Regions from separate parts of the Rhizobium sp. CCGE531 genome, predicted to be linked through region 3. Evidence: riboswitches for the same ligand, from Rfam matches in the RefSeq annotation. Region 3 holds a riboswitch; each other region holds the start of a gene.

Region 1 (10,259 bases), on a different replicon from region 3:
GATATTTTTCGCCGGGATGACGGATATGGCTGAAATCGCCAAGCGGGCCGAAAGCCTTGACGCGCATGCCCGGCTTCAGGTTCTCGAACATCCAGCGCGTGCCGATGCTGTCCTTCTGTGCCTTCACCGTCACGGCGACCGAGAAGGGCCGCGACGGCGTCGACGACAGCGTATAGGTGCGCATGACCGGCTCCGGAGCCGTTGGCAGCTCCAGCGTCACGAACTGGCCCGGCAGATAGCGGAACCAGTTGTCCTCGTCGGACCGGAACGTGAAGGTCATCACGTCGGGCGCTTCGGGCGTTGCCGAGAGGCATTCAAGCAGATGCTGCCTGTCGCTCCAGGGCTGCATCTGGTCGAGGTGGCGATGCGAAAGGGGAACGGCCATGTTCATGTTCAGGCAACCGCCGACAGCTTGGCCTGGTCGCCCTGCAGCCGGTTGATCATGAACGTCGTGTACCATTCGACGAACTGCATGACGCCGCCTTCATGGATCTCCGAATAGGGGCCGGGCTCATAGGCCGGCGAGCGGATGCCGAAGGCATTTTCCTCGACGATACGGCGATCCTGATCGTTGGTTTCGGTCCAGACGTGGGTCAGCTCTTCCAGATTATAGTCGACGCCCTCGACGGCATCCTTGTGGACGAGCCACTTGGTGGTGACGGCGGTTTCCTCGGCGCTGATCGGCAGGACGCGGAACGAAATCGCGTGGTCGCCGAGAATGTGGTTCCACGTCGTCGGGTAATGGAACAGCAGCATGGTGCCGATGCCGTTGATCGTCACATCGGGTGAAAGCGGCCGCCTGACGGCGTTCTGGCCGGACATGGTGTAGCTCTCGGCCCCTTCGATCAGCGGCATGCGCGCGGCGCGGAACTGGCCATCCGGCGAGATCTTGAATTCGCTCGGCAGGCCGGCAGCTTCGCAGCGCTGCCAGTGCTCGGTGATGACGGGGTCGTTCATCGCGCCCTGCACGCCTGTGACGGTCGGCGCTTCCGGGAAGGTGCGGCAAAGTTCGGGGTGATTGGCTGCGCAATGGTAGCACTCGCGGTTGTTTTCCCAGACAAGCTTCCAATTGCCCTTTTCGATGATGGTGCTCTGGAAGGCAACCTTGGCTTCGCTGATGCGATGCGGTGCCATGTAAGGCTCGATCGACGCGCGAACCGGCGCGAAGTCCTGAGCGTTCTGCGCTAAGCAGACGAAGATGTAGCCGCCGACGCTTTCGCAATGAACCGGCTTCAGCGAATGCTGGCTCCTGTCGAAATCCTCGGCCATCTGGCGGGCGAAGAGCAGCGAGCCGTCAAGCTCGTAGGTCCACTGGTGATAGGGGCAGACGAGCTTTGCCGAGGAGCCGCGTTCGGTCGAGCAGACACGCGAGCCGCGATGGCGACAGCTGTTGTGGAAGGCGCGGATGACCTGATCGCGACCGCGAACGATGACGACGGGATAATCGCCGATCTGGACGGTGAAATAATTGCCCGCGCGCGGCACTTCGCAATCATGGCCGATGAACAGCCAGTCGCGATAGTAGATCGTCTCCATATCGAGCTTGAAGTAATCCGGATCGGTATAGAATGGTTGCTCCAGACTCAAACCCGTCCGGTGGTTCTTCAATTGCCGCAGAACTTTGCTGCCGATATCCATTTGCCTATCCTTCGCAGTACCAGGAAACGGGCGAAGGACATGCATGGCTGGTTGAAGACAGCCGAAAGCAATGTCCCGACCGCCCGCCGCGATCAGTAAACCATATGTGCCCAAGGCTGGTTTCCGGGCTCTGGAGCGGCCCTGTTTCCAGAGCCCCATGGCACCTTCCCAGGTCGATCGACCCAGTGGCTTAATTCGCCATGCCTTACTCCACCACCGTTGCGGGGGCAGCGCCGGATTTTGACCGGCTTCCCAATTCTCCGTCTCCCTAGCAGACGGCACCTTGAGATTGATGTCATCATATCCCTCGGCCCGATCGGCCGCTGTGCTGCAATGCGACATCCGCTTCGAAATTGACGACAGGCGAAACCGGACGATGGGACGGTTGCATGTCGTGACAATATAGAAAGGTGATTCAATCTCTTAGGTGCTTGCATGGGAGAAGGCCCGCGCATCGCATGCGCATTCCGCCGATGACGCTTTATCCTGATTGCGACAGGCCCGCGAACGGCCGATAATCAGGGTAATGATTGGGCGGCGGAAAGCGCCAGCAGAGCCGCCATCGGGAGCTTTCGGTCCGGCGCGATTAAGCTCGGCTCAAGCTCCATGATCCATCATGTCGCCTAAAGAGTTTATAGCGAGGTCCGGCATGGCCAAACTCAGATATTTCGACGCTGGGAAGCCCGCCGAGCCCGAACCGGCGCCAGCGGTATCGACGACGGGGTACAGCGAGTTCCTGCGCACCGGCCGCATCAACCGCAACAGGCCGCATTGGCTGGCGGAAGAGCGGGAATACCTCACCCATGAACAGGTGGCCGAGCGCACGGCGCTGAAGCTCCGCGACGCCGGCGAAAAGACCCATGACCGGCTCAACAATTTCCACAAGTCCATCCGCTTTCCGAAACTCATCTTTCATCACACGCTGAAGGACACGCCGCATCTCGGCTATTGTCATGTGACGGCCGCGCGGACTCAGTTCGCGCGATATGAGGAAGTGAACTGGGCCTTCTATATCGCCAATTTCTTTGCCCGCATCGGCCAGGAAGAGAACTTCTTCGAGGACATCAGCCTCAAATATTCGCGGATGTATTTCGCCGTCGCCATCCATCCGGACAGGCAAGCGGAAGACAAGAAGCTGACGATCAATCGCGACATTCGCGGCAACGGCGTGCTGTTCCACACCCACGATCCGCAGATCGCCATCCGCAACGTTCTCCTGCTCGGCGCGCGCAACGAGCAGCTTCGCGACATCATTCGCCAGCTTTGACGATTGATCCGAAAACTCGAAGAGCATAAGAACGGCCTGAACTGCAAGCAGGCAGGCCATGGCGCGACACATAGATATTCTCGAACATCCGCAAACGGCGATAGAGGTCGCGACGGCAACCCTTGCCGAGGGCCTGCCAATCGGGCTGCCGACGGAGACGGTCTACGGCCTTGCCGCCGATGCCACCAATCCCACAGCCATTACCCGGATCTACGAGACGAAGGGACGGCCACGCTTCAATCCGCTGATCTGCCATATGAGCGATCTCGCCATGGCGGAGCGCTATGCCATCTTCGACCCGATCTCGCGCAAGCTCGCGGAAGCCTTCTGGCCCGGCCCGTTGACGCTGGTGCTGCCGCTCAAGCCTGATAGCGGCATCCATCCGCTGGCGACTGCGGGGCTCGATACAGTCGGCATCCGCGTGCCCCAGGGCTTTGCCGGCGAGCTGATCCGCGCCTTCGACAGGCCGCTTGCCGCGCCGAGCGCCAATACGTCAGGCAAGATCAGCGCCACAAGCGCCGATCATGTCGATGACGATCTAGGCGAGCGGATTACACTCATCCTCGATGCCGGCGCCTCGGTCGTCGGCGTCGAGTCGACCATCGTCAAGGTCGAGGACGGCGAGATGCGTCTTTTGCGGCCCGGTGGCCTCGCGGCCAGCGAGATCGAGCGAGTGGCGGGCAAAGCGCTGAAGCGCAAGAAGAAGGCTTCAGCCGCCATCGAGGCGCCCGGCATGCTTGCCTCGCATTATGCACCAGGGGCAGCCGTGCGGCTCGACGCGATGGAGGTTTCCGCAAGCGAGGCGCTGATCCGCTTCGGGACGCCCGACATCGCAGGCATCGAAAAGGCTGTCGCCGTGCTGGATCTGAGCGCCAGCGGCGATCTTTCGGAGGCCGCCGCAAACCTCTTCGACTTCATGAAGCGCGCCGATGCCACGGGTGCTACGACCATCGCGTTTTCGCATATTCCTGACGAGGGCCTCGGCGAGGCCATCAACGACCGGCTGCGCCGCGCAGCCGCGCCCAGAGACTAAATCCGGCCAAAGGACACACCATGAGCAGCACCGCCCCCTCTTCCGCCCTCCTCGACCGCTTCGCCGCCATCGTCGGTGAAAAACATGCCGTGCGGGACCCTGCGGAAATTGCGCCGCATCTGGTGGAAAATCGGGGTCTCTATCATGGCGCTTCGCCGATGCTGCTGAAGCCTGGCTCGGTGGAAGAGGTTTCCGCGATCCTCAAGCTTGCCAGCGAGACCGGCGCAGCGATCGTTCCGCAAACCGGCAATACCGGTCTTGTCGGCGGCCAGACGCCGCGCGAGGGCGGCTCCGACATCATCCTGTCGCTGGAGCGCATGAACCGCGTCCGCGATATCGATCCGATCGGCAACACTATAATCGTCGACGGCGGCTGCATCCTGGCGGATGTGCATAAGGCGGCGGCCGAGCATGGCCGCATGTTTCCGCTTTCGCTCGGCTCCGAAGGTTCCTGCCGCATCGCCGGCAACCTTTCCACCAATGCCGGCGGCACGGCTGTTCTTGCCTATGGCAATATGCGCCAGCTCTGCCTCGGCCTCGAAGTCGTATTGCCCACGGGCGAGATCTGGAACGGATTGCGCCGCCTGAAGAAGGACAATACCGGCTACGACCTGCGCGACCTCTTCATCGGCGCCGAAGGCACGCTCGGCGTCATCACCGGCGCGGTGCTGAAGCTCTTCCCGCAGCCGCTCGGCCATCAAGTCGCCTTTGCCGGCCTGCAATCGGTCGATGACGCGCTGACGCTGTTCAAGAATGCCTCCAGCCTGTGCGGCACGGCGCTGACCGGCTTCGAGCTGATGCCGCGCATCGGCGTCGAATTCACCACTCGCCATATTCCGGGCGTGCGCGATCCGCTGGAGACGGCGCATCCCTGGTATGTGTTGATCGACATTTCCACTTCCGATTCGGCCGAAACGGCCGAGCGGATGATGACGACGCTGCTCGAACAGGGCTACGAAGACGGCCTGGTCCAGGACGCGGCCATCGCCAGCTCCGAGGCGCAACAGAAGGCCATCTGGCACATGCGCGAGAGCATGTCGGACGCGCAGAAGCCAGAAGGCGGCTCGATCAAGCACGATGTTTCCGTGCCGGTGGCGCAGATCCCGCAATTCATGGCGGAAGCCGAAAAAGCCGTTGTCGCCGCCATGCCGGGCGCGCGCGTCTGCGCTTTCGGCCATATGGGCGACGGCAATATCCACTACAACATCTCGCAGCCCGTCGGCGCCGACAAGGCGGAGTTCATCGGCCATTGGCGCGAGATGAACGAGATCGTGCACGGGCTGGTGCTGCGGCATGGCGGGTCAATCTCGGCCGAGCACGGCATCGGCCAGCTGAAGCGCGACGAGCTGGCGTCGATCCGCTCCGATATCGAGATCGACCTGATGCGCCGGATCAAGACGGCCTTCGACCCGGCCGGGATCATGAACCCCGGCAAGGTCCTCAAGGTCTGAGAGCTGGTTGGCTGCCTTAACGGCCGCGAGACACGCTCTGAATCTAGGTTGTCATGGAAGGGTTCAGCATGGGCGACAAGCGCATATATGTGACATCAGTGAGCAGCAGCGGTGTGCACGAGTTCAGCAAGCAGACCAAGGATCACATTCAACTGCTGACAGGCCTTGGCGTGGAAGGCGACGCACATATGGGAGTGACGGTGAAACACCGCTCGCGCGTCGCCGTCGATCCGACCCAGCCCAATCTGCGCCAGGTGCATATCATCCACGAAGAGCTGTTCGACGAGCTCACGGAAAAGGGATTTTCCGTCATGCCGGGCGACATGGGCGAGAATATCGTGACCCGAGGGATCGACCTGCTTTCCCTGCCTCAAGGCACGCGCCTGCATCTGGGCGAGGAAGCGATTGTCGAAGTGACGGGCCTGCGCAACCCCTGCAAGCAGATCGACGATTTTCAAAAGGGCCTGCTGCACGCGGTGCTGGACAAAGATGCCGATGGCGGTCTGGTCCGCAAGGCCGGCATCATGGGCATCGTCTCGCAGGGTGGTTGCGTGCAACCCGACGACGCCATCCGCATCGAGCTGCCGCCGCTGCCGCATCTCAAGCTCGAGCGTGTTTGATATCGAGATCGACGCCGTTATGGGTCAGGCAGGCATGCTTGTGGATGATGGTGGCAGGGCCCGGCCAGCTAGCTCTGAGTATGCTGAACCTCTGATACCCCCCTCTGTCACTTTCGTGACATCTCCCCCACAAGGGGGGGAGATTGGTAACCTGAGGCACCCCCTCGCCTTAAGCAAAGATCGAACGCATTGAAATTGCAGCTCGCTATTTTGTGAGCTACGAGCGGCAAACTCCCAACGATCTCCCTCCTTGTGAGGGAGATGTCACGACAGTGACAGAGGGGGGTGCGCACTCTCCGCGATTATCGAAGCCACCCCCTACTCAATCACTCAAAATCCTCATTGCCCGAATTGCCGCCGCCATTGCGGTTGCCGGTGATGATCTCGCGCTTGCCGACATGGTTGGCGGGACCGACCAGGCCGTCCTTCTCCATGCGCTCGACGAGCGAGGCGGCGCGGTTGTAGCCGATGCCAAGGCGACGCTGGATGTAGGAGGTCGAGCACTTCTTGTCGCGCATGACCACCTTGATCGCCTGCTCGTAGAGATCATCGCCGTCTTCCGAGGCAATCGCGCCCTTATCGAAGACGGCCGTGTCCTCTTCCTCGTCTTCTTCGTCCTCGTCGGCCGTGACCGTGTCGAGATATTCCGGACGGCCTTGCAGCTTCAGGTGCGCGACCACCTTCTCGACTTCCTCGTCGGAGACGAAGGGGCCGTGAACGCGGGAGATACGGCCGCCGCCGGCCATGTGCAGCATGTCGCCCTGCCCGAGGAGCTGTTCGGCGCCCTGCTCGCCGAGAATGGTGCGGCTGTCGATCTTCGACGTGACCTGGAAGGAGATACGCGTCGGGAAGTTCGCCTTGATCGTGCCGGTGATGACGTCGACCGAGGGACGCTGCGTCGCCATGATCAAATGGATACCGGCGGCACGCGCCATCTGCGCCAGACGCTGGATCGCGCCTTCGATCTCCTTGCCGGCGACCATCATCAGGTCGGCCATTTCATCGACGATGACGACGATATAGGGCATCGGCGTCAGGTCCATTTCCTGCTGCTCTTCGATCGGGGCACCGGTGCCCTTGTCGAAGCCGGTCTGGACCATGACGTGGATCGTCTCGCCCTTTTCCTTGGCGGAGGCAACGCGGCTGTTGTAGCCGTCGATATTGCGCACGCCGAGGCGCGACATCTTCTTGTAGCGATCCTCCATCTCGCGCACCGCCCATTTCAACGCCATAACGGCCTTCTTGGGATCGGTGACGACGGGGGTCAGGAGATGCGGGATACCGTCATAGACGGAAAGTTCCAGCATCTTCGGATCGACCATGATCAGGCGGCACTGCTCAGGCGTCATGCGGTAGAGCAGCGACAGGATCATGGTGTTGATGGCGACAGACTTGCCCGAACCGGTTGTGCCGGCGACAAGCAGATGCGGCATCTTCGCAAGCTCGGCGATGACGGGTTCGCCGCCGATCGTCTTGCCGAGGCCGAGGGCAAGCTTATAGCCGCTCTTTTCGAAATCGGGCGAATCGATCATCTCGCGGAAATAGACGGTCTCGCGGTTGACGTTCGGCAGTTCGATGCCGATGACGTTGCGGCCGGGAACGACGGCGACGCGAGCGGACAGGGCCGACATCGAACGGGCGATATCGTCTGCAAGATTGATGACGCGCGAGGATTTGACGCCAGGCGCCGGCTCGAATTCATAGAGCGTGACGACCGGACCGGGACGGACATGGATGATCTCGCCCTTGACGCCGAAATCTTCGAGCACGCTTTCCAGCAGGCCGGCATTCTGCTCCAGCGTTTCCTGCGTCATGATCACGCCGGAACGGGCGACGGGTTCCTGCAGCAGTTCGCGCGGCGGCAGCTCGTATTCGCCATCAACGCTGGGAGCGATCGGCCGCCACTCGGGCGGCGTCAGCGACGCGGGGCGGCGTGGCACAACCCGTGACGGCGGTGCATCGATCAGGCGCTGGGCTGCGGCTTCGACCGCCGGAATCGTCGGCGTAGCCTTGGCAACCGGCGCGGCCGGCGCAGGGGCTGCGACCTTGGCCGGCATCGGCGCGACGACCATCATCGGCGCTGGACGGGATTCGATAACCGGAGCGGCTTCCGACCCATAGACCGCAGTTACGAAAGCAGGCGGCGTGAATGTTTTGGTCGGCGCCACCGCAGCCTGCGGCTCGGCAGCAGGTGCTTCGACAACGACGGGCGCCGCCTCGACGAGAGGAGCCAGAACGGCAGCCTCAAGCGCGGCAAGCTCGTCCATGGCCGGCGTGCTGAGATGCGTCGCTGAAAGGCTGGAAGCGGTTTCGACGGGAGCTACGATTTCGGCTGCCGGAGACGACGCGATAAAAGGCTGCTCGCTGGCACCAACCGGGCGGCGGCATTCGACGACGCGGAACTTCGCAATGATCGATTCGGCATCGACTTCCGGCTTGGGCGGCATTGCCGGCTGCTTCGGCTCACCCCTGAGGGCCGAGACGAACTCGCCGTCGAACGGCATCGCATCCCAGAAGGCGAAATCGGAAAGATGGACAAGACGCGACTCGACCACAGGCGCGGCTAGGGACTCGGGAACACTTGACTGTACTGGTGAAGCGTCCAGCGCGATCGCGGGAGCTTTCGAAAATGCGGTAGCGATAACGGTCATCTCCAATGCGTCCGGCGCGGTTGCCGGAGAATTCTGAATTACTGTCGGCATGTAGCTTCCCACCACCAGCGGCATGTCCTCGAGCGGCGGCAGATAGAACTCGTCCCGCCGCGCGGGCGGAACGACAATGGTTGCAGCCGGGGTTGCAGCCGGCGCGGCGGGCGCCTCGACGACCGGCGCCTCCATCATCCGCATGATCGCGTGCGCGGAGACCTGCTGGCGAATCTCGGGCTTCGGCTCGGCGGGCGGACGGCGGCTGATGATTTCGTTTTCGCGCGTGCGGGTGAACCGTACGTTCGGCCCCATCAGGAACGCGTTCTGCCAGCCCGGCGATGCGAGATCTTCCGCGGAGATTCCCTGCGGCAGAACGGGCATTTCCTGCTCGCTTACGATAGCGGCGGCCTGCAGCGCTTCCACGACCGGCGGCGGCGCAGCGGCGGTGCGCTGCCTCACCTCTTCGGCAAGGCGCTTTTCCTCGGCGCGGCGCTGTTCTTCAGCCTGGCGCTTGGCTTCGCGGGCGCTGCGAATCTTCTCTTCCAGGAACGCGCGGCGAGCAGCGATCTGCTCGGCTCGGCGCGCCTCTTCGGCCGCCTGCTCCGGGTCAAGATCGCCCTCCGGCTGGACGCCTTGAGACGTATTGGAAAGTGTCGTTCGGGAAAGACGCATGAGACCTGCAACCCAGTCATTGATATTGCCGTTGGCTTCTCAAATCGAATAGGGCAAGGATGGTTAATAAGTTCCTTCCTGCCGTTGTGGAAAGCCGCCATTCCACACGCATTCAAAGAAGGCGAAAAAATCTCGAACACCCCGTGGAAACAAGCACATGGCGACATCCCCGACGCGCTGAAGCGCGGCAGGAACACACGTTAAATTTTTTGCTTGACGCGTTACCTCGGCGAGGACAGTTGCGCGATGGAAAGCAGCGTGTCGGCACTGATGCCGATGCTCGAGGAAGAGCCCGAGAGAATCGAAAGCGCCGGCGATGTCGAGGAGGTCGTATTGTTCTTCAGGTCATACATCGCCGAGAATCGCTGCAGCAGCTTGTTGACCTTGTCCGGATCCTGGAGGTCGGTCACGTCGACGAACTTGCTGAGCATCTTGGCCTGCGTATCGACATCCATGCTGGAAATCGAACTCGGCAGATTGTAGCTCGTGGTAATCACCTCATAGAGCGCCGCATCGCCCATGATGTCATAGACGGAGTTGATATCGGCCGCCTTGCGCTGAAAATAGAGCGCCAGGCGCACGCCCGGATTGGTATCGCCCTGCTGATCTTCCAGCGTCTGATGCAGAAAGAGATCATTGGTCGAAGCGAGTGCGCCCTGGTTTTGCGCCGTGCCGAGCTTGGTGTCGGTCAGCTTGCCATCCGTGCCGAAATTGAAAGCGTCGACGATGCTCTTGAACTTGGCGCCGTCGTCGGTGTTGACGAAGCTCTTCGAATCGGAGGGATCCGAAGCAAACGCCTTCTTCAACGTCGCCGTATCGACGCTCTTCGGATCGATGCCGTTGGCCTTCAGGATGAAGTTCGTGAGCTTGCTATCGGCCAGAAGATCCGTGACGCTGGTCACCTTGACGATATTGGTCGCAAAATAGGTGCCT
Region 2 (10,259 bases), on a different replicon from region 3:
TCTGCATTTCCTTGAGGTCGCAGAGATAGGCGTCGAGCTTGCGCAATGCCTCGTCTTCGCCCTCGCCCTTGGCGATGCCGGCATCCTCATCGAGGCCGATATCGGCGACGAGATCGAGGATCTGCTTGCGTAAAAGACGGATGCGGCGCGGATCGCCGCCCGAGGCCTCGTAATATTCGTCGACCAGCGCCTCGAGATCCTTCAGCGGACCGTAGCTTTCGGCGCGCGTCAGCGGCGGCGTCAGGTGATCGATGATGACGGCGCTTGTCCGGCGCTTGGCTTGCGTGCCCTCGCCGGGATCGTTGACGATGAAGGGATAGAGGTTCGGCAACGGCCCGATGATCGCTTCAGGGTAACAATTTTCCGACAGCGCCAACGCCTTGCCCGGCAGCCATTCGAGATTGCCGTGCTTGCCCATGTGGATCACCGCATGCGCATCGAAGGAGCGGCGCAGGAAGGCATAGAAGGCGAGATAGCCGTGCGGCGGGACGAGATCGGGAGAGTGGTAGCTTTCCTTCGGATCGATGTTGTAGCCCCGCGCCGGCTGGATGCCGACAAGCACATCGCCGAAGCGGGCGAACGGCAGGGCAAAGCCGCCCTCCAGAGCGTAGGGGTCCACTTCCGGCTCGCCCCAGCGCGCCGTGATCTCATCCTGAATCTGTTTGGGAAGCGACGAGAAGAAATCCTTGTAGTCGCTGAAGGAAAGCCTCTCGCGAACCACGCGGCCGTCATGACCAGAATTTGTAGGCCCCTCCGCCAGGTGCCGCATCAGCGCATCGCCGTCGGCAGGCAGATCGGCAACACGATATCCCGCCTCCGGCATTGCCTTCAGCACCTCGATCGTACCGGCGGGCGTATCGAGCCCAACGCCATTGCCAAGACGACCATCGCGATTGGGATAATTCGCCATGACGAGCGCGACGCGGCGATCGCCGGGCGGCGTATTGCGCAGCAGCGCCCAATTAGCAGCCAGCCGCGCCGTATAGCGCATGCGATCCTCGAGCGGTTCGCTGGCAACGATGTTGGCCTCGACCCGTTCGTCATAGCGGGCCGCAGCCTTGAAGGACACCGCGCGGGCAAGAACACGCCCATCGACTTCGGGCAGAGCCACGTTCATGCCAAGATCGCGAGCCGAGAGCCCCTGCGAGGATGCCTCCCAGGCTTCCTTGGACGAAGCCGAGAAAATGGCCTGAAGGACGACGGCTTCACCGGTTTCAAGAACCGTCGGCTGACGATCGGCACCCGGTGCCGAAACGGCAAAGCCCGTGGAGTTGATGACGACACCCGGCTTCAACTCGGTAAAGACACTTTCGAGAATGCCGACCGACACGGCATCCTTGAGACTATAGGCAAAGACCGGCAGGGGCCGCATACCCTCGGCGATGAGAGCCTCTATCATCGCTTCGACGGGTTTGGTTTCGCCGCTCTGTACGAGAGCGCGGTAGAAAGAAATAGCGACCGTCGGGGGTTCAAATCCCTCCTCCGCTACCATCGAAGCTTTGGAAACCCTCCACCATTCCTCGACGCCGATCACACCCCGGCCCGGCCACCAGATACCCGCTTTCATCAAGGGCACGGCTGGCATTGGCTTATCGGCGCCCGACAGCATCGCCTCGGCATAGGCGAGAAATGCCCTGGAATTCGTCTCGCCGCCCTCGATCAGATAGGACCAGAGCGCGTTGAGATCATCGAGAGCGACGTTGGAGAATGGCGTCAGGCCGGGATCGGGTTTCGAGTCTCCCGGCAGCACCGCAATCAACGCCCCCTGACGCGCCGCACAGGCATGCAGTGCTTCCAGCGCATAATGGAAGTAGCTCGCTCCACCCAGCGCCCGCACGATGATGAGCTTCGCATGATGGGCCGTCCTGTCGATATAGGTATCGACGGACATCGGATGCTTGAGGCTCATCAGGCTTGCAAGCCTCAAGGAACAGCCGCCCTCGCCGTGGGCTGCGGCAATCGCCGCAAGCTCGGTGTCGGCCGCCGACAGAAAGAGGATATCGCCTGGCGACTGGCCGAGATCGATCGCCTCTTCGCCGTCGCTGATCGTTCCCTTTTGGGCTAGGAGGAGATGCATGAACTTGCCTTAGACCAAAGCTTCGATCGCCTTGCGCACGATCGTCTCGTCCATCTCGTGCAGGCCGATCACCACGAGCCGAGTCGCGCGTGCTTCGCCCGGTGTCCAGGCGCGATCGAAATAGGTGTCGATGCGGCTGCCGACGGCCTGAAGCTGCAGGCGCATGGGCTTGCCGGGGACATCGACGAAGCCCTTGAGGCGCAGCACGTCATGTTCCGCGATCACGCCTTTCAGCGCATCGATGAAGGCCGCCGGATCAGCAATCGGGCCGAGTTCGACAACGAAGCTGTCGAACTCGTCGTGATCGTGCGGCGTGCCGTCCTCATGCTCCAGCTCGTGATGGGATTTGCGGTTGACGATATCGTCTTCGGTGCCGATGCCGAGGCCGAGCAGGATGGCGGCTGGCACATCGCCGTTCTTCGCTTCGATGATCGTCGGCTTGCGGGCGGTGCGCGAGGCAACCTCGGCGCGGACGCGGCCGAGACCGGCAACATCGATCAGATCGGTCTTGTTGAGCACGATCAGATCGGCACAGGTCAACTGGTCCTCGAAAAGCTCCTCGATGGGGCTTTCATGATCGAGCGAATCATCCTCGACACGGGCAGCCTCGATAGCGTCGTGATCGTCGGCAAAGCGCCCGGCGGCGACGGCGGCGCTATCGACGACGGTGATGACGCCGTCGACGGTGACGTGGGTACGAATATCGGGCCAGTTGAAGGCGGCGACCAGCGGCTGCGGCAGCGCGAGGCCCGAAGTCTCGATGACGATGTGATCCGGACGCGCATCGCGCTCCAGCAGCTTCGTCATGGTTGGGATGAAATCGTCGGCAACCGTGCAGCAGATGCAGCCATTGGTCAGCTCGATAATATCGTCTTCGGTGCAATTCTCCGCGCCGCAGCCCTTGAGCACGTCGCCATCGACGCCGAGATCGCCGAATTCGTTGATGATCAGCGCGATCTTCTTGCCGCCGGCATTCTGCAGCAGGTTGCGGATCATCGTCGTCTTGCCGGCTCCCAGGAAGCCGGTGATGACGGTGGCTGGAATCTTTGCCTGGTTCATGTGGATCAACCCTTCATTTTCAGCGGCAGGCCCGCTGCGATAAAATAAACTTCGGTACTTGCCGCCGCGACCATCTGGTGCAGACGGCCGGCATGGTCGCGAAATTCGCGCGCCATGCGATTTTCCGGCACGATTCCAAGCCCGACCTCGTTGGATACGAGAACGAGCCGCGATCGTGCAGTCGGCAGAAATGCAATCAGGGCGGCAAACTCCGCCATCATGTCCCGCTCCGCCATCATCAGATTGGTCACCCAGAGCGTCAGGCAGTCGACAAGCACCACTCGCCCTTCGGCATCGATCGCGGCGAGCCGCTTGACGAGATCCATCGGCTCCTCATGCGTCTGCCATAGATCGCCACGGTCGGCGCGGTGCCGTGCGATGCGCTCGCGCATCTCATCGTCCCACGCCTGGCCTGTCGCCACATAGTGACGTTCAAGACCGGTGTCCGAAATCAGGCCTTCGGCGAATCTGGATTTGCCGGAGCGCGCTCCACCGAGGACGAAAACAGATCGGGAAACTGAAGACGACATGCGCTATTCTCGCTCCCGCGCAACAGCGAGGGCCGGCAGCATGAAGCCGATACCGGAAGAGAGGCGTCTACACGCCGAAAACTCGTCTTGCGCCATGACAACCTCCGTGCTGGCAGCGGAACTGACGTCCCAGAACAGGCTCTGTGCCCGGCACGCATGGCAGGTCTCCTGGCTCGCGGATAAGGCGCCGCGAGGGAGGCGGACCGAAATCGGTCGCCCCCGATCGTGCGCCAGCGGGTCTTCCTCGCCTTCCCGGCAATGCATCATGAAAAGGCGGACGATTCGTAGAATTGGAGGCGTCCAGCCCGGGTTGATCATGATGCCACGCCAGTGGCTTTTTCGGCTTGAGCCTGCCCCGCCCCGTTCGCCCCATGCGAACCATCGACGGAATAGACTTCAAATCGAGCGAAAGACCCTGACCGCTCTACAGTCGCGGGGTCGGCTGTGATGAGAACGCCCGGCTTGGGTCCGTCCCTTCACATTCCCTTTTCATCCCATGCGACAGATCGCCGCTCGGGAACCATTCGTTATGCCGACAATGATTAGGCGTTCACCGAGTTCAAGTCAATCAAGGGCATGGATGCGACGCCGGGCGTCCCAATTGCGAAATCGACCGAATATTCCCGCAAAATCAGCGGCTTTTTTGCCGCATTTCTTTGATGTTAGAAGTTTATAGAGGGTAAGCCCTCACATTCGAGTAAAACATATCGTTCGTTTCCAATGTTGCAGAAATTCCAACCGCGACGCCTCGGCGTCTTCTCCGCCCTGTTCGATCTCGGTCGGTTCAGGGCATTGTTGCGCCGTGGCGAATTGGGACTTGTTTTCGCCGGCGCGCTGGCGGGAGTGGCCTCCGGCTGCGCCGTGACGGCGATGAGTTTCATCTCGCGCAAGCTTCACAGCCTCATCTACGGCATAACCGACTATGAGCGCCTGAGTTCGGCGGCGGTGGCGATCCCCGACAAATCGGTATTGTTTATCGCGCCGATCGCCGGCGGCATCATCCTCGGCATCCTGCTCTACATATTGTCGCGCACGCGCAAGAAGCCGATGGTCGACCCGATCGAAGCCAATGCGCTGCACGGCGGCCGCATGTCGCTCACCGACAGTATCCTCGTCGCCGTGCAGAACCTGATCTCGAATGGATTTGGTGCCTCCGTCGGGCTCGAGGCGGGTTACACCCAGCTTGCCGCCGGCATCGCCTCCAAATTCGGCTACAAGATGCAGATGCGCCGCGCGGACCTGCGCATGCTCGTCGGCTGCGGCGCCGCCGGCGCCATCGCCGCCGCGTTCAATGCGCCGCTTACCGGCGCCTTTTACGCCTTCGAGCTGATCATCGGCACCTATTCCATCCTGACGCTGACGCCCGTCGTCGTCTCGGCATTGATATCGACGATGATCGCGAGATTGCTCGCCGGCGATGACTTCGCCATCGATATCGGCCATTTCGGCTCCATCGCCCCCGCCGATTATCTGCCGGCGGTTTTGCTCGGCGCCTGCTGCGCCGGCGTCGGTATCCTGATCATGCAGGGCGTCGCCTGGACCGAAGAACTGGCGCGCAAGAGTTCCATCGCACCGCCCTTCCGCCCAGCGCTCGGGGGCCTTGTCGTCGGTATACTGGCACTGATCTCCCCGCAGGTTCTGTCGGCGGGGCACGGCGCGCTGCATCTCAACCTGTCGACGGACGTGACGCTCGGGGCCTTGGTCGGCCTGTTCCTCCTCAAATCGCTAGCCTCTGCGGTCTCGATCGGCTCCGGCTTCAGAGGCGGTCTCTTCTTCGCGTCTCTGTTCATGGGTGCGCTTCTCGGCAAGATCTTCGCCTATTGCGCGCCCTATTTCGATCACAACGCGCTGACGCCGGCCGTGTACGCCGTGGTCGGCATGAGTTCGCTGGCCGTCGCGATCATCGGCGGCCCGCTGACGATGACGTTCCTGGCGCTGGAGATCACCGGTGACTTCCCGATCACTGCCCTGGTGCTGGCTGCCGTCATCACGTCGTCGCTCGTGGTCCGCACCAGCTTCGGCTACTCCTTCGCCACCTGGCGCTTCCATCTGCGCGGCGAGAGCATCCGCAGCGCCCACGACGTCGGCTGGATCCGCAATCTCACTGTCGCCCGCATGATGCGCCCCGACGTGCATACGGGAAGCATCGACATGAGCATCGAGGAGTTCCGCAAGAATTTTCCGATCGGTTCGGCCCAGCGCGTCATCCTGCTCGACAAGAACGAGAAGTATTCGGGAATGGTTCTGGTCCCCGACGTCTATGCGAGCCCTGTTGAAAAGGACGACGAGGAACACGGACTTTCCGATTTCATCCAGCTGCGCAACGAGTTCCTGCAGCCGCAGATGAACGCCAAGCAAGCGGCCGCCATATTCGACCAGACCAAGAGTGAAGCGCTTGTCGTCGTCAACGATCTGATCGAGCGCAGGGTGATCGGCCTGCTGACGGAGAGCTATACGCTGCGGCGCTACAGCGAGGAACTCGACCGCCGCAGGCGCGAGGTCTCCGGCGAACTCTAACCAACAAGGCTATCGAGCCAGGCAGGGTCAAGCACGCTTTCAAGCTCGGCCGCGATCTCGTCCAGCGCCGTATCGACGCTGGCGCGATAGTCCATGCGCTCGCCGGCGAGACCAAAGCTTGCGAGCAACTTTGCCCTGTAGGCGTCGCTGCCGAAGAGGCCATGCAGATATGTGCCCATGACGCGACCATCAGGCGATATCGCCCCATCGGGCCGGCCGTCGATGACAGCAGAAGGCCGCTCGCAGTCGGCGCCGCGCGTCACACCGAGATGGATTTCATAGCCCGATAGAGGCACGTCATACTCCTTCGAGACGGCCATGCTGTTGCGCACCGTCTTTTCCGGCGCCATTTCCGTCTCGATTTCAAGCAGGCCCAGTCCCGGCGTCTCGGTGACCGATCCCTCGATGCCGAGCGGGTCGTAAACCGTATGGCCGAGCATCTGATAGCCGCCGCAAATGCCGATGACACGGCCGCCACGGCGCACATGCGCGGCAATGTCGCGATCCCATCCCTGCTCGCGCAGATCGAGGAGGTCACCGATCGTGGACTTGGAGCCCGGCAGCACCACAAGCCCCGCATCGGCTGGCAAATGCTCGCCCGCCCGGACAAAGACGAGATCGACGTCGGGTTCGGCCCGCAGCGGATCGAGATCGTCGAAATTGGCGATGCGCGACAGCACGGGCACGACGACCTTCAGCGCGCCGGAGGAGCCGCGCGCAAGCCGCTCCAACACGACGGAATCCTCGGCCGGCAGGCGCGCTGCCGCTTTGAGCCATGGCACCACGCCATGGCATTGCCATCTAGTGAAGCCGCCAATGGCCTCGATGCCTTCCCCGAACAAGGAGACATCGCCGCGAAACTTATTGATGATGTAGCCGCGGATCATCCGCCGGTCTTCTTCCGGCAAAATATGGTATGTGCCGACCAGCGATGCGATCACGCCGCCGCGGTCTATGTCGCCGACGAGCACGACGGGAACGTTGGCGCGCGTCGCAAAACCCATATTGGCGATATCGCCCCGTCGCAGGTTGATCTCGGCAGGAGAACCGGCCCCCTCGACGATAACGAGATCGGTTCCCGCACGCATCGCAGCGAAGCTTTCAAGCACCGCGCCAAGCAATTGCGGCTTCAGCGCCTGATAACCCCTCCCCTTGGCATGGCCCCAAACCTTGCCCTGCACGATGATCTGACTGCCCGTCTCCGACTGCGGCTTCAGCAGGATTGGATTCATATGCACGGATGACGGCACGCGCGCCGCCAGCGACTGGAGCCATTGAGCGCGGCCGATCTCGCCGCCATCCTCGGCAACGGCGGCATTGTTGGACATGTTCTGCGGCTTGAACGGACGGACCCTCACGCCCCTGTTGGCGAACAGCCGGCACAGCCCCGCGACCAATACCGTTTTTCCGACATCGGAACCGGTTCCCTGCAGCATGATCGCCTTTGTCATTCCCCACCACCTCGATATGCTGCAGCCGCTGAAAACGCGGAGTTTCGCCTTGATTTCGCCGCTATCTTCAACCGCCGGAAACAACAGTCCAGATACAAAAATGCATCACTTCAAAATATGCTCCGTTTGCGACATTGGATGACGATTTCATCCATTGTTAGTTACGCTGGAGAAGATTATCTCCAGTGCGAAAACAAACAACGAAATGGGCCGGTCCGGCCTGGAGGATACCCCAATGCTCTTCATCTTCAACAGACGGAATTCCATCCAGATCGCTTGGAATGGCAAGCTTCCGGCCCACCGCCCCGAAAGCCGCCTGCAGCAGCTCGATACCCGGTTCGGCACCGTCGGCTTCATTCGCACCTATAGCGTCGGCTGATATCTGGTCAAGCCGCAAGCCTACGCGCCTCAAGCCGCCATGCGACCGCATCGGCGGCTTTCATTTTGACTTTTGTGAAATTAAAGCATGTCGTGCAAAAGTGTACGGCGGCTATGCGACAACGACATGCGCAAAATCAAAGACGTGAAGCGCGAGAAGCGAATCTGAAAGATCGCGACGCGCTTTGGCATGGATGACACGCTGGCGCAGACATGTCTCAAAACGGCATGCCTGAAACGCGAAAACCGCGCGATCCGGAGATCAACGCGGCTTGCCAAAAAACGCCGGCTTCCCTGCAAATACACCGCAAGGTTCGCTTTCTCCGGGACGCAATACCTAATCCGGAGAAGCAGCGGTGTGTCCCCCGCCACGTCTCGATTGATAAACCGACATCGTTACCGGAGGGTTATTAAGTACTTAAATTAGAGTGAATCTGAAATTTTTTTGAAAATTTTCCCCTTTGCATTGAGAAATCGCAAAGGACGCAGATTGAACACAAAACGTCTTTCAGGGACGCGATATTTGAACCGCATTTAACTCTGCGCCCATGGAAGCGCATCATCGAAGCCTTGCACTGCCTGTTTTGCAGCCATGAATAGCAGAAAACAGGCTAATTCAGACGCTTATATCAGCTTCTCCAACAGGCGCGATAACTGCGAATGGCCGGCAGGCTGTTGATTTATTCCTTCAAATCCTTACGCTGCCTGCTGTCGATGCAAGAAACATCCGGCCGTGACAGAGTTGCGCGGTCGCAAAAAGACAGATGCACGACAGCAGCAAGGGGACCGTGCTCGCGTCGTCAGCGGCGCATGAACGGTTGTGGTTGGACCACGCTGACAGGGGATCGACAGAAATCGAAAGCGTTTGGAGTCGATTTCTACAACGTAACGAAAAATTGGGAGACAATATCAAATGAAGAAGCTTCTCGCTTCCGCCATCTTTGCATTCGGCGCCTATGCTTTGGCTGGCTCGGCGCATGCCGCAGAATGCGGCAACGTATCGATTGCCGAAATGAACTGGGCATCTGCCGGCGTCGCCGCCCAGGTCGACAAGCTCATTCTGCAAAATGGTTACGGCTGCAACGTGACACTTGTGACCGGCGATACGCAGCCGACATTCACCTCGATGAACGAAAAGGGTGAGCCGGACGTCGCTCCGGAACTCTGGGTCAACGCCGTGCGTACCTCGCTCGACAAGGCCGTATCCGAAGGCCGCCTCATCGAAGCCGCGCCGCTTCTGAGCGACGGCGGTGTCGAAGGCTGGTGGATTCCGAAATTCGTCGCCGACGCCCATCCCGATATCAAGACCGTTCAGGATGCATTGAAGCATCCGGAACTCTTCCCTGCTCCCGAAGATGCTTCCAAGGGTGCGGTCTATGACTGCCCGGCGGGCTGGAACTGCCAAATCTCCACGACCAACCTCTACAAGGCCCTCGGCGCCGACAAGCTCGGCTTCACGCTGGTCGACACCGGTTCCGCCGCTGGCCTCGACGGCTCGATCGCCAACGCCTTCGAAAAGAAGACAGGCTGGCTCGGCTACTATTGGGCTCCGACCGCCATCCTCGGAAAGTACGACATGGTTCGCCTGAGCTTCAACGTACCGCACGACAAGAAGGACTGGGATGCCTGCACGTCGCAGCAGGATTGCGCCAACCCGAAGGTGAACTCCTATCCGGTTTCGGACGTCTATACCGTCGTGACCAAGGCCTTTGCCGCGAAGGCCGGCATCGCCATGGACTACATGAAGACCCGCAAGTGGGATAACGCCACCGTCGGCAAGGTTCTCGCCTGGATGACCGACAACCAGGGTACCAACGAGGATGGCGCCAAGTACTTCCTCAAGACCTATCCGGACATGTGGACCAAATGGGTTTCCCCGGATGTCGCCACCAAAGTGAAGGCTTCGCTCTAATTCCTGCCGTAGGATCGGCGGCTGGCCAAAGCCTGCCGCCGATTTCCCATTCGCCGGAATCGACAACAACGGCCCTCATTACCGACGGAGTTACGCGGAGCAAGGTCGCAACGAGTGCAGATCAGCGAAGGCGGATGTAGTAAGAATTGAAAGGCAGCCTGAAGAACCGGTCGCAGCGCTGCAATACCATCCGCGCGTGAAAGCCACACGCCGGACCAGGACAGAACCGGACCAAGAAGGGGAAATACATGGCTATCCAGTGTACGATCCTGCCGAATGTGCTCTGCAACTTTCCGGCAATAGATGAAACGCTCATACGTCTTGCGCGCAAGAAC
Region 3 (10,259 bases):
AATTTCAGCTATCGCGGCCTTTACATACAGGCCAATAATGCGCTCGTGTTCCATTCAAGCGATGCAGCCGGGTTGTTCGGCCGTGCCTTCGACCTCGCTTTCCAGGGCCTGGACGCCTTCAAGCAGGACGGTCTCAGCAGCAAATGGAGCCTGGTGCAGGCGCCCGGCATGCCGGCGGCGCACTTCTGCTTCTCACCGCACCAATCGAGCAATCTGTCGCTCAGCCCCGTTGGCGCGGCGATCGATCAGGCCTCGTCTTCCGTCTTCTATGCTATCGCCTTCCTCAACCAGATCCGCTCGGGCCAGGTGTGTCAGGCGGTGGACCGGCTGATGGGCAAGGACGTGTTCAGCTACGGCATTTCCGACAAGGAAGGAGGGCTCGAAATCCACAAACCCGATGGCACGATCGGCCTGGTGGATTTCAGCTACCTTGCGAGCCACGCCCCGGAACCTTTCAAGACCGAGTGGAGTGGCGGCAGCGGTATTCATCAGCATGACAAGTTCGTCGTGACCGACTTCAACCTGCCGACGGCCAAGGTATTCACCGGATCGTCCAACCTGTCGCCCAGCGGTGAAACGGGCAATGGCGACAATCTCGTCATGATCGAAGACCAGCGGGTGGCGACATCCTATGCGCTCGAAGCGCTCCGGATATTCGATCATCTCCATTTCCGTTCAGCGATGCAGGGTGCCGGCGCGCCCAACAGCCTGACGCTCGCCCGGCCGCCCGGCCCCGGGCAGCAGGCCTGGTTTCAGCGGTTCTATGCGACGGGTTCGCAGGCGGCAAAGGACCGTCTCCTATTCTCGCACTGAGGAGGGGCGGGCCATGGCATGGAGATCTCCGGTGCTGACGATGAGGCATGGCCCATGAATGAGATCGATGCGATACCTTTTTCCATCGAGAAGGAGGTCGTGGAGGCCTCCGATTTCCGGTGGGACGGCAACGGCTTCGGGGCGGGTATCGGTATCGCCGCGTCCGGCGGCGGATTTCTTTCCGCCCGGAATTGCGTAAAAATAAGGAGACAGGGCGGTTCAGAGATTCAGTAAAGAGCTGAACCGCTCAAGGGTTGTGTGCGGAAGATCGAGCCTGAAACCAACGTCGTTGTAGCGATCGCCACGGTGTAAAGCGGGAAATTGTTCGACCGCACTTGACCACTCCGCGCGGGGCGCCAGATAGCGCCTATTATCCATACTTCGTGCATGAGCGATCCACAGGAAAGGCCTTGGGCAGCTACGGCAATCTGCTCAGTGTTATCAACCTTTCGATTTTTTCATCCGTTTTGTTCTTCTCCCTCGATGTTTTATAACCTCGCGAAGATCCTGGGTGCGCAACTCCTCAGAATGCGGTATCGGACACTCCGGCATCGACACGCATCAATTTCGAAATTCGATTACGACAATGATCATCATTTGCGGCCCTCACTCGATCCCCTGTCCCGCCTTAAGCGACCTCCCGTCGCCGTCGGCGAGCGAGAGACTCGGTAAACCATTTTATAGAGATCGCGTGGTATCCTGCGCTGACTTCAACTATGGCCGGTGCGTGCCATTGATGGGGCTCCTCGCGAAGGTTGGGGACAGCCATGGGAATTGAAATGCATTTGCCTTCGCTGGTGCGCGTCCTGGGGCAGGTGGCTATCATCGTCTATGCCTATTCCTGGGTCATCCGGATCGTCGATCGCGGCGTTCTGAAATCGGTTGCGGTCGGATTGTTGTTTGGCGTGGTCGGCATCCTGTCGATGGCTGATCCGATCCAGTGGATGCCTGGCGTTATCCAGGATGGCCGCTCGATCCTGCTCGTCCTGACGCCGGTCTATGGCGGCCTCTTGGGGACCGTTGTTGCGGCTGTCATGATGGGTCTGTTCCGCTTCTTGGTCGGCGGCATGGGTGCTGTCGGCGGCATTGCCGGGATCCTGATCGTCGCGCTTACGGGCTATGTCCTCAGCCTCCTGCCGCGGCAGTGGATCGGCACGGGGTGGAGGCGATCGGCATTGTTCGGCCTGGCGACCTGCACGTCGCTCGTCGTTCTCGTCTTTCTGCCGTGGGGGGTCGCGCGCGAGCTGCTGCTCTCGGCAACGCTTCCGGTCACGATTGTCAATATACTCGGTGTCTTTCTTCTCTGGATCTGCTGGAGCGGGAGCAATATCGCATCGGCATCCAGCGCGCGCTCGAGAGCGAAGCAAGCCTCGACCCGCTGACGAAACTTCCCAATCGCCGTGTCCTGCAGCGGGAAGGGGACCGTTGCAGCAAGGAAGCCGGCATCAGGCGCATCCCCTTTTCGATCATCATGCTCGATATCGATCACTTCAAGAAGATCAATGACAGCTGGGGCCATTCCTTCGGCGATACGGTCCTGGCGCGGGTGGCGGACGTAATCCGGCAGACCGTCCGAAGGACCGACATTGCCGCCCGCTATGGCGGAGAGGAAATCGTCGTTCTGCTGCCGAACACTGATATTAAGGCCGCCACCGCCATTGCGGAGAAAATCCGCAAGGATATCGAAGCGACAGTCCTGATGTTCGAGCAAGAGGCCATCCGCGTCACCGTTAGCATCGGCATTGCCTGCTCCCACGAACCGACCGCTGACTTCAAGCAGGTGCTGGAGGCTGCCGACAAGGCACTTTATCGTGCCAAGGCCGGCGGGAGAAATCGCGTGGAATTGGCCGAGGCCGCTTAAGCCGGCCATGCAGACGTTGTGGACTTCGCGCGCGTTCGCTTTATCGCATCCATGCGTCCTTGACGGGAAGGGTGCATCCGGCATAACTGGATGCGACGGTTCCCCAAGGAAGACTCCGCGGGGATTAATAGGGAACACGGTGAGGACGACCCAAGAGGGACCTAGACCGTGGCTGCCCCCGCAACTGTAAGCGGATTGCCGATCATCCGGGAGTGACCAGTCTGCTGGTCTATTCCCGAGGCCTTGAGCCATGCCACTGCAGCTAAGCTTGCGGGAAGGCAGATGATCGTCAGATATTCGCGAGCCAGGAGACCTGCCGTCGATCACGATCCAATCAGCCGGGCGGGGATGCCCGGAAGGGACAGAGAGAATGATTGACCTGAGCCTTCGACGCTATCCGACATCTATCGGCCTTGATTGGGATCCCCGCAACCGGCGGCGGCCTGCCCGCGCGCGATCGCGCTGACACCGCCCAGTTTCCTTCCCATCGAGATCTCCAATGCGCCATTTTTTGACGACGATTGCATTTGCACTCGGCCTGACCGGGTTTGCCGCTTCCGGCTTCGCCGCCACCCAATATCCCCTCACCATCGGTAATTGCGGCCAGAAGGTCACCTTTCAGAAGGCCCCGGCCAAGCTCGTTTCGATCGGGCAGGGCATGACCGAAATCCTCTTCTCGCTCGGGCTTGCCGACAAGGTCGCCGGAACGGCGGTCTGGGTCGGCCCGGTGCTGCCGCAATTTGCCGAAGCCAACGGCAAAATCCCGCGGCTTGCCGATAATGATCCGAGCTTCGAATCCGTCGTCGGCAAGGAACCGGATCTCGTTGCCGCCGAATTCGAATGGCATGTCGGGCCGCAGGGCTCCGTCGGCAAGCGCGAGCAGTTTTCCGAACTCGGCATCAACACCTATATCGCGCCGACCGATTGCGTTGCCAAGGTCAATGCCGATGGCGGCGACGGCGTGCGCAAGGAACTGTTCACGATGGACCTGATCTATCAGGAGATCGGTGAACTCGCTGAGATCTTCGACGTTAAGGATCGCGGCGATGCCTTGATCGCGAACCTGAAGAAGCGCGAAGCGGATGCGGTCGCCTCGATTTCAGGCTCAAGGGCCAAGGATCTTCCGATCGTATTCTGGTTCTCCAGCAAGGAAGTCAAAGGCGATGCCTTCATCGCCGGCAAGAACAGCGCGCCGGCTTATATCCTGAAGACGCTCGGCGCCAGGAATGTCGTGACGACCGAGGAAGAATGGCCGCTGGTTGGATGGGAGACCATTGCGCAGGCCAATCCGGCCGTCATCGTCATCGCCACCATGGATCGACGCCGCTACGCAGCCGACGATCCGAAGGTCAAGCTCGAATTCCTCGAGAAGGATCCGGTCACCAGCCAGCTCGACACCGTCAGGAACAAGCATTTCGTCATGATGGATGCGCAGTCGATGAACCCGACGATCCGGACCATCGACGGCATCGAAATATTGGCCAAGGGCATCCAATCCTTCGGCCTGGCGCGGTGAAGATGCATCTTACCGCGGAACGACGGCCATGGTGGACGCTGCTGGCGCTTGCCCTGGCTGCCATCGTGCTTCTGGCCTTCATGATCAGCCTGGCGGTGTCGATCGGCGAGATTTCCATCCCACTGTCGACGACCGCAAAGGCGGTATCGAACCGGCTGTTCGGAACGGGTTTCGAACTGAGCCGCATCCACCAGGGCATCGTCTGGGATTATCGCCTGAGCCGGGCGCTCGTCGCCGCCAGCGCCGGCGCTTCGCTGGCGTTGAGCGGCGTGATCCTGCAGGCCCTGTTGCGAAATCCGCTTGCCGAACCCTATGTGCTCGGCATTTCGGCGGGCGCCTCGACGGGCGCGGTCTGCATCATGATCCTTGGGCTCGGCTATGGCATTCTCGGGCTTTCCGGCGGCGCCTTCCTGGGTGCGATCGTCGCTTTCCTGTTCGTCGGTCTGCTCGCGACGGGTGTCGGTGGCACGAGCGAGCGCATCATCCTGTGCGGTGTTGCGGGTTCGCAGCTTTTCAACGCGCTGACCTCCTATATCGTCACCACGTCGGCCAATGCCGAGCAGGCAAGGGGCGTCATGTTCTGGCTGCTCGGTTCGCTGAGCGGCGTGCGCTGGCCGGATGTCTATCTTTCCGGGCCGGTCGCCATTCTCGGCTTTATCGTCTGCATGGCGCATGTCCGCGTGCTCGACGCCTTCATCTTCGGCACGGATGCGGCCGCTTCGCTCGGGATTGCGGTCAGACGCGCGCAAATCGTGCTGCTTGGCGTGACGGCCTTCATGACGGCGGCGGTCGTCAGCATCGTCGGCTCGATCGGTTTCGTTGGGCTCGTCATCCCGCATGCCGCCCGCTTCATGGTGGGACCAAGCCATGACCGGCTGCTGCCGGCAGCGGCACTTGCCGGCGCCATTTTCATGGTCGGCGCCGATATCGTCTCGAGGATCATCATTCCCCAGCAGATCCTGCCGATCGGCGTGGTCACCGCCCTGTTCGGGGCGCCCGCCTTCGCCATCATTCTTTATCGCGCCCGGAGGACGGCATGAGCATCGCGGTCGACACAGTCACTTTTGCCGCCGGCAATACGTTGATCGTCAACGGCGTCAGCCTGGCGGTGGAACGGGGCAAGGTCCTCGGCCTTCTAGGGCCGAACGGCTCGGGCAAGTCCAGCCTGCTGCGGCTGATCTGCCGGTTGAGGAAGGTCAAGAGCGGCGTCATCCGGCTCGGCGGCAGCGATATCGCCTCGATCTCGCGTGGCGACATCGCCCGCCGCATCGCGCTTGTCGAACAGCAGGCGACGACCGATACCCAGGTGACGGTCATGGACGTCGTGCGCCTCGGCCGCACGCCGCATCGGGGACCCCTCTCATCCTGGAGCGCTCATGACGATGCGGCGGTTGCGGATGCGCTTACCCGCGTCGGCATGCAAGGCCGCGCCGGACAACTGTGGCAGACCCTCTCCGGTGGCGAACGGCAGCGCGTCCATATCGCCAGAGCCCTTGCCCAGACTCCGAGCGAACTTCTGCTCGACGAGCCCACAAATCACCTCGATATCCAGCATCAGCTGGACATTCTCGGCCTCGTCTCCAGGCTTGACGTGACCTCGATCGTCGCGCTGCACGATCTCAATCTCGCGGCCATGTTCTGCGACAGCCTGGCGGTACTCCAAAATGGCGCAGTCGTTGCAGCCGGTCCGCCGGAACAGGTGCTGACGCAGGAATTGATCGAACGGGTTTTCGGCGTGCGCGCACACGTCCAGAAATCCTCGGTCCATGGCCGCTGCAACATCCAATATATGGCTGGTTGACGTCGTTTAAGCGGAACCATTGATCTTTCGCTCGCGCCGAGCCGTTTCAATCCGTGCACAAAAATAGTTTAGGTTTAAACTTGTTTTTTCCGGCCTATGGATCGACAGTGGTGGCCCAAGGGGAACAGGGCCTATCCCTTCGTTCGGCAACGGCAGTTGGAACAGGTGGAGGCGATGCGTTCCGCCCACAGAAGACCCAAAAAAGAGGAACAGCATGATCAAGCCGCATCCGCTGAAAGGTCCCAGCAAATTGAAACTCGGCGTCTTTTCCGCTAATGCGGACGGAGGGCTTGCCATTACCGACGTGCCGGAGCGCTGGCAGGCGCGCTGGGAAGACAATCTGAACGCCGTACAGATCGCCGATCGCGGCGGGCTGGATTTCTTCCTTCCGATCGCGCGCTGGAAGGGGTTCGGCGGCAAGAACCGGGTGCGTGAATGGTCCTTCGAGACCTTCACCTGGGCGGCGGGCCTTGCCTCCGTCACCGAACGGATCGGCCTTTTCATGACGGTTCATGTGCCGCTCGTGCATCCGCTCTATGCGGCGAAGGCGCTTGCGACCGTCGATCATATCAGCGGCGGCCGCGCGGGACTCAATATCGTCTGCGGCTGGAACCCGAAGGAATTCGGCATGTTCGGGGTGCCGCTGGTCGAGAAAGGTTATGACCAGGCGGACGAATGGCTTGATATCATGGAGCGGGCTTATACGTCGGACGCGCCGTTCGACTATGACGGCACCTATTACAGACTGAAGGATGTGGTGAGCCGACCCGCCAGCCTGCAATCGCCGCGGCCGGTCACCATGAACGCGGCTTTCGGCGGGCCGGGTCGGGATTTCGCGGCGAAGAATTGCGAATATCTCTTCACCACCTTCACCGAGATTTCCGAAGCCGGCAAGCATGTCGAGGATATCAAGGGGCGGGCGGAAAAGCTCGGCCGTGATATCGGCGCCTATACCGTCTGCCATGTCGTCTGCCGCGAAAGCCAGCAGGAGGCGGAGGATTATTACGAACGTTATGCCGTGACGCTGGCTGATCATGAGGCGGTCGATGCCCATATGGCCGGCAAGAAAGAATTCTCCCAGTCGCACGACACGCAAGCCTATGATCGCTACCGCAAGCGGTTTGCAGGCGGCGCGGGTGGCTATCCGCTCGTCGGTACGCCGGAAAAGATCGTCGAAGATATGATCGCCATTGCCGAACAGGGCTATTGCGGGATTGCTATGTCCTTCGTCAACTACACCTACGAATTGCCGTTCTTCTGCGACCGGGTCATGCCACTCCTGAAGAAGGCGGGGCTGCGGTTCGAATGAGCCGATATCATCGACGATGAGGTCGACGCCACATGGCGTGCCTTCCGGGAATTGCCCTAGTTCAACCTGTGACGGAACATCCAGGCGGCAACCGGCATCGTCGCGGCGGCGATCACGACCAAGGCCAGCATGTCGGGAAGAAGCGCGTCGAGCCCGGCACCTTCGAGATAGACGCCGCGCGTGATGCTGATGGCATATTTCAGCGGATTGATCATCGTCGCATATTGCAGAACCTTCGGCATGTTGTCGGTCGGCGACATCAGGCCGGACAGCAGCATGAAGGGCATCAGGAAGACGAAGCAGAGGATCATTGCCTGCTGCATATTGGCGGCAATCGAGGACAGGAACAGACCGAAGCCGATCGCTGCGGCAAGGAAGAGGCTCAGCCCGAGATAAAGCGTCAAAAATGAGCCGGCAAACGGGATGCGAAACCAGAACAAAGCCACCAACAGGATCGTCGATGCCTGGGTGATGCCGACGATCATCGAGGGGATGGCCTTGCCGATCATGATCTCGGTCGGCGTGAAGGGCGCCACGAGCAGCTGATCGAAGGTTCCTTCCTCGCGCTCGCGCGCGACGGACATGGCGGTCAGCATCATCGTCATCAGCATGGTGATCGTCCCGATGAGCGATGGGACCATGCTCCAGCGCGTTTCCAGCTGCGGATTGTACCAGGCGCGCGTCGTCACCTGAACGGCATTGCCGGAACGGCCCTTCCGTGCAAGCCAATCGAAGGTGAAGTCGCTGACGATCGTGTTGGCATAGCCCTGCGCAATGCCGCTCGTGTTGGAATTCCTGCCATCGGCGATGACCTGCACCGTGCCGGGGGCGCCGGCTTCCAATCGTCTCTCGAAATCATGCTCGACAACGATGATCAGCACGGCCTGCTTGGCATCGAGCAGCCTGATTGCCCGACCCGTCTGCGGCAGCGTCGCCACCCTTTCGAAGATGCCGGATCCCTCGATCTTTGCGACCAGATCTCTCGATGCCGTCGTCCTGTCCTGGTCGACGAGCGCATAAGGAACCGTGTTGAGGTCGTAGGTGGCGGCATAGCCGAAGATCAGACATTGAAGGATGGGCGGGACGACGATGCTTGCCCGGCTTCTCGGGTCCTTGAGGATGACGAGGAGTTCCTTGCGGATCAGGGTTGCGATGCGCAGAAGCGATGCAATGAACATGGCTATGCGATCCTCTTGCGGGTCATGCGCACGGCAAGCGCCAGAAGTGCTGCGGCCATGCCGGCCAGTACGGCGGCATTGGGCAGGATGACGCTCCAGATATTGCCGGCGAGAAACAGGGTTTGCAGCAAGGTGACGAAGTACCGGCCAGGGAAGATATAGGTGATGATCTGCACGGCCCAGGGCATGCTCCGCGGATCGAACATGAAGCCCGAGAGCATCATTGCCGGCAGGAAGGTGACGAGAACGGTCACCTGGCTGGCGATGAACTGGTTCTTCGTGATCGAGGATATGGCGAGACCAAGACCGAGCGCCACCAGGAGATAGAGCATGGACACGACGGTGAGGATCAGCAGCGATCCTCGAAGCGGCACGCCGAAGAGCAGCCGGCTGCCGACGACGCAGAGCGCAAGCCCGGCGAGCCCGAGCAGAAAATAGGGGACGGTCTTGCCGAGCAGGATTTCGCTCGAGCGGACCGGCGTCACGAACAGCGCCTCGAAAGTACCACGTTCCCATTCCCGCGCCATGACGAGCGCGGTCAGGAGCGCGCCGATCAGCGTCATGACGAGGACGACGAGGCCAGGGACGAGGAAATAGCTGCTGTCATTGGCTTGGTTGAACCAAAGCCGGGACTCGATGGTCACGCCGCTGCCGGCGGCCACCCCTTTGCGGGACGCCTCCTTGGCGTTCCAGATGCCGACAGCAGCTTCGGCGTAGCTCAGCGAAATACGGGCGGTGTTGGCATCGCTGCCGTTGACGACCACCTGTACCTCGCCATTGCCCGAGGCCATTTTACGCGCGAAATCCGAGGGAATGCGCAGGATTACCCTTGCCCTCGATGACAGGAGCATCTCTTCGGCCCCGGCCATCGTCTTGACGGGTCTCGGAGAAAAGTAGCTGGAGAGTTCGAAGGCCGAGGCCAGCCCGCGCGCCTCGGCCGAATTCTCTTCCACGACGATCGCGACGGGGACGTTCTTGACGTCCAGATTGATGCCGTATCCGAACAGGATCAGCAGCGCCACAGGCATGACGATGCCGATCGCGATGCTGCTCGGGTCGCGCAGGAGCTGCCAGGTCTCCTTGCGGATGAGTGCGCGGATGCGGCGCAGGGATGCGCGCAATCCGTGGCCAGGCCTGTCGACGGGTTCGTTCATGCCGCTTTCTCCGCCTGTTTGTGACGCTCCTGCTCGACGATCGCGATGAAGGCCTCCTCCATCGTTGCCGCCGCCTCGCCGCGTGTCCCGGCATGGGCGCGGATTTCGACCGGCGTTCCTTCGGCCAGGTTCTTGCCGGCATCGAGGATGATGATCCGGTCGCAATATTCGGCTTCTTCCATGAAATGCGTCGTCACGATGATGGTTACGCCCTGCTCGGACAGGGCGGTGATCCGGCCCCAGAATTGCCGCCGCGCCAGCGGATCGGCGCCGCTGGTTGCTTCGTCGAGGAAGAGAATATCCGGCTCGTGCAGCAGGGCGGCGGCAAGCGCCAGCCGCTGCCTGAATCCTCCGGGCAACTGTCCGCTGGGCAGCCTTGAGAACTGGTCCAGTTCGAACTGGTTCTTCAAAGCGGCGATCCTGTCCTTCCTGTGTTTGCCGCGCAGCCCATAGGCGCTTGCGAAGAACTCTAGATTCTCGTCGACGCTCAGCTGGCCATAGAGCGAAAACTTCTGCGCGACATAGCCCAGCCGTTCTCGGGCCTTGGCACCTGCTTTCAAGAGGTCGGAGCCGGCGACCATCAATGTGCCGCCGCTTGCGGCAAGCAGGCCGCAAAGCATCCGGAAT

The links. A riboswitch is a leader RNA that binds a small molecule or an ion and turns the genes downstream of it on or off. The one in region 3 is predicted to bind cobalamin.
Region 1: it holds a riboswitch for cobalamin, as region 3 does, so the genes downstream of both, CCGE531_RS04825 (aromatic ring-hydroxylating dioxygenase subunit alpha) here and CCGE531_RS24765 (ABC transporter substrate-binding protein) in region 3, are expected to answer to the same signal.
Region 2: it holds a riboswitch for cobalamin, as region 3 does, so the genes downstream of both, cobU (bifunctional adenosylcobinamide kinase/adenosylcobinamide-phosphate guanylyltransferase) here and CCGE531_RS24765 (ABC transporter substrate-binding protein) in region 3, are expected to answer to the same signal.

What each region holds. Positions count from the first base shown of each region.
Region 1 covers NZ_CP032684.1:976,110-986,368, reverse strand. Annotated here, with positions in the region: gene CCGE531_RS04830 (hybrid-cluster NAD(P)-dependent oxidoreductase) at 1-391, opposite strand, end outside; gene CCGE531_RS04825 (aromatic ring-hydroxylating dioxygenase subunit alpha) at 394-1,638, opposite strand; cobalamin riboswitch at 1,735-1,939, opposite strand; gene CCGE531_RS04820 (DUF6656 family protein) at 2,288-2,905, shown strand; gene CCGE531_RS04815 (L-threonylcarbamoyladenylate synthase) at 2,964-3,938, shown strand; gene CCGE531_RS04810 (FAD-binding oxidoreductase) at 3,959-5,389, shown strand; gene CCGE531_RS04805 (MOSC domain-containing protein) at 5,458-6,009, shown strand; gene CCGE531_RS04800 (DNA translocase FtsK) at 6,336-9,326, opposite strand; gene CCGE531_RS04795 (DUF1217 domain-containing protein) at 9,548-10,259, opposite strand, start outside.
Region 2 covers NZ_CP032684.1:2,355,641-2,365,899, forward strand. Annotated here, with positions in the region: gene cobN (cobaltochelatase subunit CobN) at 1-2,077, opposite strand, end outside; gene cobW (cobalamin biosynthesis protein CobW) at 2,087-3,136, opposite strand; gene cobU (bifunctional adenosylcobinamide kinase/adenosylcobinamide-phosphate guanylyltransferase) at 3,142-3,666, opposite strand; cobalamin riboswitch at 3,807-4,206, opposite strand; gene CCGE531_RS11510 (chloride channel protein) at 4,387-6,183, shown strand; gene CCGE531_RS11515 (cobyric acid synthase) at 6,180-7,634, opposite strand; gene CCGE531_RS34230 (hypothetical protein) at 7,870-8,013, shown strand; gene CCGE531_RS11520 (ABC transporter substrate-binding protein) at 8,926-9,924, shown strand; gene CCGE531_RS11525 (proline/glycine betaine ABC transporter permease) at 10,173-10,259, shown strand, end outside.
Region 3 covers NZ_CP032685.1:1,119,091-1,129,349, reverse strand. Annotated here, with positions in the region: gene CCGE531_RS24780 (phospholipase D-like domain-containing protein) at 1-813, shown strand, start outside; gene CCGE531_RS24775 (hypothetical protein) at 868-1,047, shown strand; gene CCGE531_RS34900 (LytS/YhcK type 5TM receptor domain-containing protein) at 1,581-2,195, shown strand; gene CCGE531_RS34895 (GGDEF domain-containing protein) at 2,117-2,674, shown strand; cobalamin riboswitch at 2,754-3,010, shown strand; gene CCGE531_RS24765 (ABC transporter substrate-binding protein) at 3,174-4,190, shown strand; gene CCGE531_RS24760 (iron chelate uptake ABC transporter family permease subunit) at 4,193-5,230, shown strand; gene CCGE531_RS24755 (ABC transporter ATP-binding protein) at 5,227-5,991, shown strand; gene CCGE531_RS24750 (LLM class flavin-dependent oxidoreductase) at 6,206-7,300, shown strand; gene CCGE531_RS24745 (ABC transporter permease) at 7,357-8,478, opposite strand; gene CCGE531_RS24740 (ABC transporter permease) at 8,481-9,632, opposite strand; gene CCGE531_RS24735 (ATP-binding cassette domain-containing protein) at 9,629-10,259, opposite strand, start outside.